DNA from 3 places in the Neorhizobium sp. LjRoot104 genome. Region 1 is predicted to be linked to each of the others. Evidence: predicted binding sites of a transcription regulator. Region 1 holds the regulator's gene; each other region holds the start of a gene.
The links. Region 1 encodes LexA, which represses DNA repair genes until DNA is damaged. Its sites were predicted from a motif close to TGTTCNNNNTGTGTTCNG; they were not measured.

Region 1 (4,635 bases):
GGGTCCTGGTGGGTTTCCAGAAAGACGCCGGCGACACCGACCGCGACGGCTGCGCGAGCCAGCACCGGCACCATGGTGCGGTCGCCGCCGGTGGAAGCGCCCTGCCCGCCCGGTTGCTGCACCGAATGCGTCGCATCGAAAATCACCGGGGCGCCCAGCGACGCCATGATCGGCAGCGAGCGCATGTCGGAGACGAGCGTGTTGTAGCCGAAGGAAGCACCGCGCTCGCAGAGCAGCACGTTCGGATTGCCGCTCTGTGTGAATTTGGCAAGGACGTTCTTCATGTCCCAGGGCGCCAGGAACTGGCCCTTCTTGACGTTGATGACACGGCCCGTCCTGGCGGCTGCGACAAGCAGGTCCGTCTGGCGGGAGAGGAAGGCCGGTATCTGCAGGATATCGACCGTCTCGGCGACGACTGCGCACTGCTCCTCCGTGTGAATGTCGGTCAAGACCGGAAAGCCGAATTCCTTCTTAAGGTCGGCGAAGATTTCCATGGCGGTTTCGAGCCCGATGCCGCGCTTGCCTGAAATCGACGTGCGGTTGGCCTTGTCGTAGGAGGACTTGTAGACGAGGCCGATGCCGAGCTTGCCGCAGAGTTCCTTCAGCTCGCCCGCCATCATGAAGGCGTGGTCGCGGCTCTCCATCTGGCAGGGGCCGGCGATCAGCGACAGTTTTGCGTCCTGCGCGAAAACCACCTTGCCGTCTCCTTCGCCTACGGAGACGCTGGAATTTGCGGTAACGTCCATGAACCTATTCCTCGAAGCCGAACAAAACACCCTGGCCGGGCGCCGCCGAGACGAGAACACGGCCCTCCCGGCGGACGAATGCGACGTCATTAGCAGCAAGGGTGATCTCTGTCACGGCAAGATCCGTCGTCTTGAAGATGATCACCCGGCCGCGCAGCCCCTCGCCACCCGGCATCGACGGCAGGGCGAATTCCGCTTCGAGCTGCTGATCCTGCAGGATGCGGATGCGGGCATTGGCCGCGGCAAGTTCGATCGACGCCGCCTCCGGCTTGGCCTTGGTCAGCAGCACCTGCTCCGCCAGGGGGGCGAAATCGGAGGGTGCCGATGCCGACAGGATGACCTCGCTCAGCCCCGTGACGGCGTTGGAATGGCGCTCCAGTTCGTCGCGATCGGCCGGCAGGGGATTGATCCGCTGGCACGAAAACATCAGGAAATCCGGCGCGCGGTCATCACCCGCAAAAGCCAGCCGGAAGCTCGCCTGCGTTTCGGAACCGTCGGCCAGGGTCATGCCGCGGGAAAATTCAAGCACGTCGCCTGCCGAGATGCCACGCATCTTGAAACGCGCGTGATCGGCCATCGCGTCACCCGTGGCGATGACGAGCGCGGAGAGCCCCTGCCTGTCGCGCCCCTTGCGGAAGGCCAGATCGCGGGCGGTAAAAACGTTACCGCGTTTGGCGGCAGCGCTTGCATGGCGGCGATTGGCAAGCGCCAGCGGCTCCAGATAGCTGCCATCCGAGAAGAACACGCAAGCATTGGCTGTGCCGAAAGGATGAAAAGCGTCGGGCGCAACTGTAAAACCAAGCTTCGTGAGCCGAGAACGCGCAGCGGCAAGTCCCGCCACCGGCAGCACGAGATGATCGATTGGTCTTGCGTTCACGCGAGGGCCCCCGGAATTGGAATCGCAAAGCTACTTTGGCAGCGGGCTCGCGCCGCGCAAGTGGTGTGACACGAGATATCTGGCACGCATCTATGAAGAAAAATCGTCATACTTCACATAATTTTAGGGGCTTGCGGAACACATATGGAACATATAGTGTCCGTTCTGGATTTGTTTCCGACTCTGAGGGTGCCAAAAGATGCTCACGCGCAAACAACAGGAATTGCTTCTGTTCATTCACGAACGCATGAAGGAATCCGGCGTCCCGCCGTCATTCGACGAAATGAAGGACGCTCTCGACCTCGCGTCCAAGTCCGGCATCCACCGGCTGATCACGGCCCTCGAGGAACGCGGCTTCATCCGCCGCCTACCGAACCGGGCCCGCGCGCTCGAAGTCATCAAGCTGCCGGAAGCCTATTCGCCCAGCATCCAGCCCCGCCGCGGCTTCTCGCCGAGCGTCATCGAGGGCAGCCTCGGCAAGCCGCAGCCCGTCGCGGCACCTCAGAAGCCGGCCGCCAACGACGACGTATCGAACGCCACCACCGTTCCGGTCATGGGCCGCATCGCTGCCGGCGTGCCGATCTCGGCGATCCAGAACAATACGCATGACATCGCCGTGCCGGCCGAAATGCTCGGTTCCGGCGAACATTACGCTCTCGAAGTCAAGGGCGATTCGATGATCGAGGCTGGCATTCTCGACGGAGATACCGTGATCATCCGCAACAGCAATACGGCCAATCCGGGCGATATCGTCGTGGCGCTGGTGGACGACGAGGAAGCGACGCTGAAGCGCTTCCGTCGCCGCGGCGCTTCGATCGCGCTCGAAGCCGCCAACCCCGCCTACGAAACCCGGATTTTCGGGCCGGACCGGGTGAAGATCCAGGGCAAGCTCGTCGGCCTCATCCGCCGGTATCATTGATCAGCTGCCGGAGCGGTTCCGGCAATGACCTATCGAACCCCTGGCTTCGCCAATCATAGTGGCGGTGCCGGCTCCAGGGGCGGTCCTCGCCCTCCATGGCGGCACGGACCTTCCAGCGCCGTATATCGGCCGCCTCGTTGAGGGAAATCTCCAGGGCACCCGCCTTGCGAAGCGTGGCGCCATTGATCATCAGCGCGCCGGACCGGCATTGGTCGAAGCGGGCACGCGGAGCTATGACAAGAGTGGCGGCGTCGCAGGCGGCACCGGCATAACGGCCGTCCTCGATAGCGACAACAATTCCCTTGCCCGTGCGTGCCGCGCACCAGGCTTTCTGTTGACAGGTGAAGCGGCCGGCAGGCGCTCGTTTCATTTGCGACCTTGCCGTTTCGAGTTCCGGTGGGGTCAGTTCGCGCCGCTCGTTTGTTTTCTCGCCGGGAGGCTTGTCGCCGAGCGGTTTGTCGTCGGGCGGCTTGTCCCTGGATGGCGACATTTCAGGCTTGACGGGATCGCCGAGCAAAAGAGCCCTCTTCCATTGGTCGTAGATGAAGTCGGGCGGGCGGGCGCGATTGATGGCGACCCTCTCCCCGTCTAAAAGGGCGACCGTGGTCCCGTCTTCCGAGATCAGTATATCCGGCAGGGGCATCGACCGCTCATGCCAGGAAAGCACCAGGGCGGTCACCATCAGCGGCAGGCCGATCAGTCTCAGTCTCGTCCTTAACAGCGTCAGCAGCAGAAAACCTGCGGTCGAGACGGTCAGGAACCAGGGATGCTGGCGCCCTGTGCCGACATCGCCGCCCCAGGCGGCGATGTGCTTGGCGATGGCGATCACCCATTCCAGGCCGAGGCCCATGAGCTTCATGAAGGGAGCATCGAGGCCGAACGGCATCAGCAGCATGCCGGCCAGCCCGGCGGGCATGACCACGAAGGAGATGATCGGCATGGCGGCGAGGTTCGCGGCTAGGCCGTAGGCGGCGATACGGTGGAAATGCTCGACCGAGAACATTGCTGTCGAGATGCCGCCGATCAGCGATGTCACGAAGACGCCGGCCGCAAAATTCCAGGATGCCAGCACGGGCGTCACCACAGGGTGACGGAACGGCAAAGGTTCGGGATCGCGGCCTTCCGCCCTGTGTTTCCAGAGGGCGTAGCCGGCGACCAGGGCCGCGGTGGCGGCAAACGACATCTGGAAACTCGGGCCCAGGATTTCCGAGGGCGACATGGCGATGATGACCAGGGCCGACAGCGCGACATTGCGCAGGCTGATTGATGGCCGATCGAAGAGCACCGCGACCAGCATGATCGCCATCATGATATAGGCCCGCTCCGCCGAAACGCCGAAACCGGAGATCAGGTAGTAGGCCGTCGCCATCGTCAGGGCGCCGAGTGCGGCGATCTTCTTGACCGGATAGGCCTGGGCGAAGCCTGTGAAGACGGAAAGCACGGTGCGTACGCCGACAAAAAAGATGCCGGCGGCGAGCGCCATGTTCAACCCGGAAATGGCGACGATATGGGCGAGGCCCGACAGTCGCAGCGCCTCGGTGGTGTCTTCGGAAATCGCCCGGCGTTCGTCCGTGACGATCGCCGCGGCAAAGGCGCCGGGATCTCCGGGCACGGTCTCGCGGATACGGGTTGCGATTGCGCTGCGCAGATCGAAAAGTCGGGTTTCGACGTCCGCAATCCAGCCCCGGGGTGAAGGGGCGGCAGCCTGCGTCTTCGGCGCTCCATAGAAAAATCCAACCGCGCCGATGCCGTCGAAATAGGACGAGAAGGCAAAGTCGTTGAGGCCCGGCAGGGCGGGTCCCGACGGGGGTGAAATGCGGGCGCGGCCGCCGATTGTCTCGCCGGTTTTGGCCGGCTCGTGGCGGGACCTTGAAAGCAGAGATACACGCTGCGGTGGGCGCCTGACCTCCGGATTGGAGGTCCGCTCGATGCGGACGATATAACGCCAGCGGCCCTGGGCGTCGATCTCCCTGCGCTCGACCACGCCGGCAAGCTCGGTGGTCACCGGCGTATCGAGAATGACGGTGGACCGCCTCGAGGTCTCGAACTGCGCCAGCATCATGCCTCCGAGAAAGAGCACGAAAGCAAGGGGC
Region 2 (4,635 bases), 2.5 Mb from region 1:
GAGCCGCCATCCGGGCCGGTGATTTCCTGGGCTTCCAGGTCGATGGAGAGGATGGCGTTGGAGCCGCGCTCGGCGTCGTCCATCAGCTTTTCGAGGTCTTCCGGGGAAACGACGATCGGCAGGATGCCGTTCTTGAAACAGTTATTATAGAAGATGTCGGCGAAGCTCGTGGAGATGACGCAGCGGATGCCGAAGTCGAGAAGCGCCCACGGCGCGTGTTCGCGCGAGGAACCGCAGCCGAAATTGTCGCCCGCAACCAGGATCTTGGCGTTGCGATAGGCCGGCTTGTTCAGCACGAAATCGGGATTTTCCGAACCGTCGTCCTTGTAGCGGGCTTCCGAGAAGAGGCCCTTGCCAAGACCGGTACGCTTGATGGTCTTGAGATAATCCTTCGGAATGATCATGTCCGTGTCAATATTGATGACCGGCAGCGGCGCTGCAACGCCGGTGAGTTTGGTGAACTTTTCCATGATCTGCCTCCAAGTGGACTTATCTGCGGAAGCTGCCATAAAGCAAATCGACGCGGATTTGAAGGCCTGTTTGGCGTGAACCGGTACGCCAACACGCCGGAAACCGGCGTATTCGTCTCAGTCAGCGCTTGGAACGCTCAAAGATCAATGATCGTGCCGCGGCCGTCATTCCAGACGCGCATTTCCCGCTTGTTCGCCTTGGCCCGCACCGGAACCGGCTTCAGCCGCGCCGAAAGCGCCCGCCCGATCGACAGAACTGCAAGAATGCCGGCAAAGGCGACGGTCAGCGAAGCCGTCAGAAGCGCTGCCATGGCGAGCACGGCAATGGCCGATACGATGACGAAGAATACGCGGATGTTTTGCATGGTATATACCTTTCTCATCGAGGAATGTGGGGCCTTTCGCCCTGTCTTGCAAGGGCTTTGCGCGGTGCGGTATTGCCGCAGACCAAAAAGATTGGCACAAAGCGGCGATGACCGCCTTGACCGATATCAAACTTGCCTCCGTTCACCTCCGCCGCTCGATCCTGAGCGTGCCGGCCGGCAATACGAGGGCATTGGAAAAGGTACACAGCCTCGATTGCGACGGGGTGATCTTCGATCTGGAAGATTCCGTCGCGCCGGAAAAGAAGGCCGAGGCCCGCGACAACCTGCGCCGGCTGTTTAAGGAAAACCCGCTGCAGGACAGGGAAACGATCATCCGTATCAACCCGCTCGAAACCGAGTTCGGCAAGGCGGACATGGATCTGGTGACCGAGGTCTCTCCCGGCGTGGTGCTGATCCCGAAGGTCGAGCACATGTCGCAGGTCCAGGCGGTGGCGGATATCCTTTCCGAGGCCGGGGTCCCGGACAGCCTCGCCATCTGGGCGATGATCGAAACGCCGAAGGGCGTCCTGAATGCGCCGGGGATTGCTCCTGTCGACGAGCGGCTCCAGTGTTTCGTGGTCGGTCTCAACGACCTGCGCAAGGAGACAGGCGTGCTGCCGTTGCCCGGCCGGGCCTATCTGGTGCCCTGGCTGATGCAGGTCGTGCTCGCCGGCCGCGCCCATGGCGTCGATGTGATCGACAGCGTCTTCAACGACTTCAAGGATGCGGAAGCCTTCGAGGCGGAATGTGCGCAGGGCCGCGCCATGGGCTTTTCCGGCAAGATGCTGATCCATCCGGCCCAGATCGAGCCTGCCAACCGGCATTTCGGGCCGGACCCCCTAGCCGTGGAAGAGGCGGAAGCGGTGATCGCCGCCTTCGCGCAACCGCAGGCGCAACATCTCAACGTCATCAACCTGAACGGCAAGATGGTCGAACGGCTGCACCTGGTGGAGGCCGAAAAACTTGCCGCCACGGCCCGGATCATCGCCGAACGAAAGAAAACGCCATGAAATTGTATCGCTTCCTCAGCGGTCCCGACGATTCCTCCTTTTGCCACAAGGTGACGGCGGCGCTGAACAAGGGCTGGGAACTGTCCGGCTCGCCGACCTATGCCTTCAACGCCACGACCGGCGAGATGCAGTGCGGCCAGGCGGTGACGAAGACCGTTCATGGAAAAGAATACGATCCCGAGATGAAACTCGGCGAGCAATAAGCTCCCGCCAGAAGATCAGCGCTGGGCCGCTTCCTCGGCGCTCGCCTCGATACGTTCCATGTCGTCGTCGCTGAGGCCGAAATGGTGGCCGATCTCGTGGATCAGCACATGGGTGATGATATCGCCCAGGGTTTCCTCGTTTTCCGCCCAGTAATCGAGGATCGGCCGGCGATAAAGCCGGATACGGTTCGGCAGTTCGCCCGTTTCCATGTTGAACCGTTCGGAAATGCCGCGCCCTTCGAACAGGCCGAGCAGGTCGAAGGGCGTCTCGAGCGCCATGTCCTCGAAAACGTCGTCGTCCGGGAAATCCTCGATCTCGATCGTCAGGTTGACGGTGAGAGCCCGGAATTCCTCCGGCAAATGACCATAGGCCTCGATCGCCAGCGACTCGAACGTGCTGATCGTCGGCGCGTGGCGATCCTGCCAATCGTCGGTCTGGTCGATGCGGGCCATAGGCTCTCCTTCTGATCAGGCCCATATAGTACCTCCCACGATATTTTTCGAGTGAAGAATCATCGGCCTAGGATCCGAGGAAAAGATTCCCAGGATTTGGCTGTTGACTCTTTCGGACAGCTCTGGAATCCATAAGAACATAAAGAGAACATGTATGGATGGAGCTGACGCCATGGCCGAGCACGCCACGGCGCAGGAGGCGCTTTTTGCCCTGCGCGAACAGATCGCCAGACTGGAAGGAAAACCTCTGCCGGCGCTTGCCGCGGCGGAACAGGGAGACTTGGCGGCCGATCCGGAAGGCCGGAAAACCAAGGCCAACCAGCCCCGCCTGCCATTCGGCATCATGCAGATGGACACCGCATTGGAAGGCGGTTTGCTGCTCGACGGCATCACGGAAATCCGCTCGCTGCTGATGGGGGATGCCGGGGCTGCAAGCGGCTTTGCTCTCTCGCTGGCGTCTCATCTGAAAGCGAGGCAACCGAGCGAGGCGCCGGTTCTGTGGATCGGTGATGTCGTTTCCGCACAGGAAGCCGGTATTCCCTATTCCGTCGGCCTCAAGCAGTTCGGATTGAGCCCGCGGGATATTCTCTATGCCTCGCCACGCAAGCTGGATGATGCCCTGTGGCTCGCGGAGACAGCAGTGGCGAGCGGGGCGCTTGTCGCCATCATTCTCGAAATCCGGGGGAACCCCAGGCATTTCGGTCTCACCGAAAGCCGCAGGCTGGGTCTCAGGGCAAAGGCGGCGGGGCGGCCCCTCTTTGTATTGCGGCATGCGGGAGAGGAGGAAGCGAGCAGCGCCTCCTTCCGCTTCCTTGTCGAACCGGCGCCGGCGGCTCACCGGCATCTTCCGGATGGATCCGTGCTTGGCGGCAGTATCGGTCATCCCGTTTTCAGACTGACCCTGGAGAAGAGCCGCAGCCCGGCTCCGCTGTCCTTATTTCTGGAGTGGAACCCCCATGACCGTCAATTTTCCCTTCCCCGAGACGCAGGAGAGGCTTTCTCTTTCCGCAAACCGCCAGCGCATCCTGGCGCTCGTCTTCCCGCACCTGCCGACCGACAGGATCGCGCGCCGGCTCTGGGGGATGTCGTGGCGCTTGAAAGAGCGTCCTGAGCACCCGCCGATCCTCTGTGCGGGGCGGCGCGAAAACGCGATGCGGCTCACGGCGCTGGACGAGGTTTCCGAGCGGCTCGGCCTTAAACGCGGACAGGGTCTGGCGGAAGCACGCGCGATGTTCCCGAAGATCGACGTGGTGGATGAGGACGAGGCGGCCGACCGCGCTCTGCTCGAAGCGATTGCGGACTGGTGCGACCGTTATACCCCGCTGGTGGCGCTGGACGGACGCGATGGTCTCTTTTTGGATATTACCGGCTGCGCACATCTCTTCGGCGGCGAACACGTCTTGCTCAAGGAGGTGCTCGGCCAGCTTCTCCATATGGGCTTCGATGTCAGGGGAGCGATTTCTTCCTCACCCGGCCTTTCCTGGGCCGCCTGTCGCTTCGGCCGGGGCGGGGTGATTGCCGAGGGGCCGATGGGAGAGGTTCTGGCGCCGCTGCCGGTCAATGCCCTGAGGATCGACGGCGCAACGATCGCCTCGCTCTACAAGCTCGGGCTGAAGCGGATCGGCGACCTGCTGCCGCTGCCGCGTGCACCGCTCGCCCGCCGCTTCGGAAAACAGCTTCTGCTTCGCCTGGATCAGGCCTTGGGTGTGAACGAGGAGGCCATTTCGCCTCGCCGGCCGGTGGCGGCACTTTCCGCCGAGCGAAAACTTGCCGAGCCGATCCAGGCGGAAGACCATATCCTTCAATTGACCGGCCAGATCGCCAGTTCCCTGAAACCGGGGCTGGAGGCGCGCGGCGTGGGCGGCCGGGTTTTCGAACTCGTGCTGTTCCGGATCGACGGCCGGGTTTTCCGCATCGCCGCCGGCGCATCACGACCGCTTCGCGATCCGTGCCGTATCTCCGCACTGTTTGCCGAGCGTCTGACCGCGATTTATGACGATATTGATGCCGGATACGGTTTCGAACTCTTGCGCCTCAACGTGCTGCAGCACGATCCGTTCAGGACGGATCAGGGCGATTTCACCGGCGAGGACGATGGCAAAATTTCACTGGCGGATTTTATCGATCGGGTCTC
Region 3 (4,635 bases), 1.4 Mb from region 1:
CGCATGGCGATGCTGGAAATCTTCAACTGGCTGGTGCCGTTGATCCTTGCCGGCGTACTCTGCTCGCTTCTCGGCATTGCCCGAAAGTTTCCGGCGGTCGTCGTCACCGTCAACTGGCTCTCGGTTCCGTTTTCCTATCTCTACGGCCTGTTGAGCCTGCGCTTCCTGTTGCCGTCCAGCCTCGATACCGCCCTGGCGCTTGTCCATTTCACACTGCTGATCGTCATGATCGTCTCAGTCTCACGGGTGATGCGGATGATCTGCGGGCCGCAGCCGCTGATGATCACCACGCTGGTGCTGGTGCTGATCGTGCCGGGCATGCTGCTGACCGAAGCGCTGCAGCGTTTCCTCGGCATCTATCCGCTCTGACGGGACCCGGGAGCCTTTCGCGGCTCTATGCGTCGCCGGGATAATCCACCTTCATGAAGTAGAGCCCGTCCGGCGGCGCAACCGGTCCGCAGGCGGAGCGATCCCTGGCATCGAGGGCCGCCCGCACATCCGCAGGCGTCATCTTGCCGTCGCCGGCCAGTTTCAGTGTTCCCGCGAAAGAGCGTATCTGATTGTGCAGGAAACTCTGGGCACTGGCGCGGATTTCGATCAGATCACCGGTACGGGTCACATCCAGCCGATCGAGCGTCCGCACCGGGCTCGTAGCCTGGCAATTTGCCGAGCGGAAGGTCGTGAAATCATGATGCCCGACCAGCGTCTGCGCCGCCGCATGCATGGCTTCATGGTCGAGCTCGCGGGTGACCCACCAGGCCCGCCTGGCTTCGAGCGCCAGCGGCGACGGCCGATTGAGGATGCGGTAGAGATAATGGCGCCGCAGTGCCGAAAAGCGGGCGTCGAAACCGTCATCGACCGCCCGGACATCGATGATCGACACCCTCTCGCCCGCCGTCATCAGATAGGCATTGACCGCATTGCGCAGCTTGTCCGGCTGCCAATTGCGGGAAAGATCCACATGGGTGACCTGGCCCATGGCATGCACGCCGGAATCGGTGCGCCCTGCGCCGCGGATGAGCACCGTCTCGCCGGTCAGCGACAGGACCGCATTCTGCAGCGCCGATTGGACGGAATGACCGTTTTTCTGCTGCTGCCAGCCGACATAGGGCGTGCCGTCATATTCGACGGTCATGCGGAATCGCGGCATCAGGAAAGCCTCGTGCCGGGGCCAAGCGGCGTACCGCGCAGGAATTCCGCCGCAGCCAAAGGTTTAGCCCCGGCCTTCTGCAGCTTGAGAAGCCGTATGGTTCCCTCACCGCAGGCAACAGTCAGCGCGTCATCCAGAACCGTTCCGGGCTCGCCCCTCCCCTCGCCGACTTCCGACAGAAGAACCTTCACACGCTCCGGCTTGCCGTTGATCTCCGCCTCGAACCATGCGCCCGGGAAAGGCGACAGACCACGGATATGGTTATGCAGATTGCGCGCGGGCTTCGAAAAATCGATACGGGTCTCGCCCTTGTCGATCTTGGCGGCATAGAGGACGCCTTCGGGCGGTTGCGGCGTCAACGGCAGGTCGCCGGCTTCGAGCTTCCCCATCGCCTCGACCATGGCACGGGCTCCGACCAGCATCAGCTTGTCGTGCAGCTCGCCGGCGGTCGTGTTCTCGCCGATTTCCACTTCGCTCGTCAGCGCGACGGGACCGGTATCGAGGCCCTTCTCCATCTGCATGATCATCATGCCGGTCTTCCTGTCACCCGCCATGATCGCCCGCTGGATCGGCGCTGCACCGCGCCACCGGGGCAGAAGCGAAGCGTGGCCGTTGTAGCAACCGAGCCTGGCACCCGTCAGGATCGCTTCCGGAAGCAGCAGGCCATAGGCGACGACGACGGCAACATCCGCGCCGAACGCGCGGAATTTCTCGCGTTCCTCGGAATCCTTGAAATTCACCGGCGTGAAGACGGGGATGCCGAGCAGTTCTGCGGCCTGATGCACCGGTGACTTGACGAGATCGAGCCCACGCCTGCCGCCCGGACGCGGCGGCTGGGTATAAACCGCGACGATCTCATGGCCCGCATGCTTGAGGTTCTGGAGCGTCGGCACGGAAAATTCCGGGGTTCCCATGAAAATGATGCGAAGAGACATGGACGTTCCGCGTCTCAAGAGACCGCGCCTTCTTAACTCGGATCGCCCGAGCGACGGTTCAGACCGCCTTGGACTTGGCAGCCTTGGTGAATTTCTTGATCACCATCTCGCGCTTCAGGCGGGAGATATGGTCGATGAAAAGCACGCCATTCAGGTGATCGATCTCATGCTGCAGGCAGGTGGCCAGCAGGCCATCGGCCTCCACCACATATTCCTTGCCGTCGCGGCCGAGATGCTTGACGCTGACGGTCGCGGGACGTTCCACCTCGGCATAATATTCCGGGATGGAAAGGCAGCCCTCTTCATAGACCGCAATTTCGTCGGAGGATCTGACGATCTCCGGGTTGATGAAGACCTGCGGCTGTTTTTCCTCGCCCTCACGAGCAATGTCCACGACAAGGAGGCGGCGCGGCACGCCGATCTGGATCGCGGCAAGGCCGATGCCCGGAGCATCATACATGGTCTCAAGCATGTCGTCCGCGAGCTTCAGAAGCTCGGCGTCAACACGCTCGATCGGCTTGGAAACCTGGCGCAGGATCGGGTCAGGCAGAATAATCAGAGGCTTGATCGTCATGGCTTCCCATAACCCATCTTTTTTTCCGAAGAAATAGAAATTACATCTCCAGGAAGCACAATGTTCACGTTTTGATCTTTTCAAGCGGCAAATTTCTGTTAGCTTCCGGTCATGAATAATCTTCTCGCAAGCCTTTACCGTTTTTTCGACGATCCGCGCGCTGCCGTCCTGGCGGTGATGTGTGGAGCGGCATTGCTGCTGTTATGGCTCTTTCTGGCGCGCCGGGCATCGCTTCAGCGACAGGAGGATGCGGCATTGCGAGCGATGGAGGGCGAGGCCCGGCTTGCCGAGCTTCTGCGGGCGCAGAGCGAGATGCAAGGCAGGCTTTCGGCGATGGCGGAGACGCTTTCGACGCGACAGTCGGAACTTAACCAGTCGGTCAGCCAGCGGCTCGACGGCATGACGCACCGGATCGGCGCGACGATCACCGAACAGACCAAATCGACGCACGAGAACCTGCGGCGGCTGCAGGAACGGCTGGCGGTGATCGACGCCGCGCAGAACAATATCCAGACCCTGGCAAAGGACGTCGTCGGCCTGCAGGCGATCCTGTCGAACAAGCAGACGCGTGGTGCCTTCGGCCAGGGCCGCATGGAAGCGATCATCGCCGACGGATTGCCGATGGGCGCCTATGGCTTTCAGACCGCCCTTTCGAACGGCACCCGACCCGACTGCACGATCAGAATGCCGAACGGCGCTCCGCCTTTGGTGATCGACGCCAAATTTCCGCTCGAAGCCTGGAACGCCTTTCGCGAGGCCGCGGCACCCGAGGCCAGAAGGGCGGCCGCCCAGGCCTTCAAGCGCGACCTCGAGGTCCACATCCGCGACGTCGCGGAAAAATACCTGATCCCGGGCGAAACGCAGGAAATGGCTTTCCTCTTCGTGCCGTCGGAATCGATCTTTGCCGAGATCCACGAACATTTCGAAAGCGCTGTGCAGAAGGCGCAACGGTCCCGCATCGTCATCGTCTCCCCCTCTCTGCTGATGCTGTCCATCCAGGTCATCCAGGCCGTCCTGAAGGACCAGCGGATGCGCGAGCAGGCGCATCTCATCCAGGGTGAGGTGGCGCTGTTGATCGAGGATCTCTCACGTCTCGACGAGCGCACCCGCAAGCTCCAGGCGCATTTCTTCGCGGCGCAGAAGGATGTCGAGCAAATCATGACCTCCACCGACAAACTTAACCGCCGCGGCGCCAAGATCGAGGCTCTCGAACTGGAAGCTCCCGCGGAGGCGGAAACTGCTCGCGGCCTGCCACAGGCAAAAGTGGCCGAAAGTCGTACCGGCCTTCTCAAACTGCGGGTGGTTGACGAGGAGTAACCCTCTCGGGCAGTGTCGCGCGACTTCAAATCAAGCGAGCAGGCCCGCCATGATCACCGTCCTCGGCTCCATCAACATGGATCTCATCGCCACGACCGAACGGCTGCCCCAGCCGGGCGAGACGGTTGCCGGATCGAGCTTTGCGACGGCCGCCGGCGGCAAGGGCGCCAACCAGGCACTCGCGGCGCGCCGTGCCGGAAGCATCGTACATATGACCGGAGCCGTCGGCGAAGATGGTTTTGCCGCGACGGCATTGGCGCTTCTTGATGACGCCAAGGTCGATCTTTCCGCAGTCGCACGCGTGGGCGAACCAACGGGCACCGCCCTGATCCTGGTCGGCGGTACCGGCGAGAACATGATCGCGGTCGTGGCTGGTGCCAACGCGACGGTAAGCACGGCGCAGGCCAAGGCGGCAGTCGACGCGATGAAGACCGGCGACGTCCTGATGCTTCAGCTCGAAATCCCGGCCGGGACAGTGGAAACGGCGCTCGATGCGGCGCGCGCCAAAGGCGTCCTGACGATGATCAACACCGCACCCCTGACCGGCGATGCGACCCGGCTTGCCCGGCTCGCGAATATTGTCGTCGCCAATGAGACGGAATTCGAGCTGCTGACGGGAGCGCCTATCCCGGACGCCGCGGCGCGCGAGGAGATGTTGA

Region 2: ACSQ8R_RS19415 (ImuA family protein) is a predicted target of LexA. The motif match lies at 2,635-2,652, and genes of this name have one in related genera.
Region 3: ACSQ8R_RS00270 (DNA recombination protein RmuC) is a predicted target of LexA. The motif match lies at 2,721-2,738, and genes of this name have one in related genera.

The regions. Positions count from the first base shown of each region.
Region 1 is NZ_CAXURS020000001.1:1,426,050-1,430,684, reverse strand. Features, by position in the region: gene kdsA (3-deoxy-8-phosphooctulonate synthase) at 1-746, opposite strand, end outside; gene ACSQ8R_RS07335 (VOC family protein) at 751-1,623, opposite strand; gene lexA (transcriptional repressor LexA) at 1,823-2,542, shown strand; gene ACSQ8R_RS07325 (ComEC/Rec2 family competence protein) at 2,523-4,635, opposite strand, start outside.
Region 2 is NZ_CAXURS020000001.1:3,957,477-3,962,111, reverse strand. Features, by position in the region: gene leuD (3-isopropylmalate dehydratase small subunit) at 1-470, opposite strand, end outside; gene ACSQ8R_RS19435 (hypothetical protein) at 608-835, opposite strand; gene ACSQ8R_RS19430 (HpcH/HpaI aldolase/citrate lyase family protein) at 943-1,845, shown strand; gene ACSQ8R_RS19425 (DUF1737 domain-containing protein) at 1,842-2,048, shown strand; gene ACSQ8R_RS19420 (metallopeptidase family protein) at 2,064-2,501, opposite strand; gene ACSQ8R_RS19415 (ImuA family protein) at 2,674-3,612, shown strand; gene ACSQ8R_RS19410 (Y-family DNA polymerase) at 3,653-4,635, shown strand, end outside.
Region 3 is NZ_CAXURS020000001.1:52,415-57,049, reverse strand. Features, by position in the region: gene ACSQ8R_RS00290 (hypothetical protein) at 1-369, shown strand, start outside; gene truA (tRNA pseudouridine(38-40) synthase TruA) at 395-1,150, opposite strand; gene fmt (methionyl-tRNA formyltransferase) at 1,150-2,085, opposite strand; gene def (peptide deformylase) at 2,144-2,659, opposite strand; gene ACSQ8R_RS00270 (DNA recombination protein RmuC) at 2,771-3,976, shown strand; gene ACSQ8R_RS00265 (ribokinase) at 4,026-4,635, shown strand, end outside.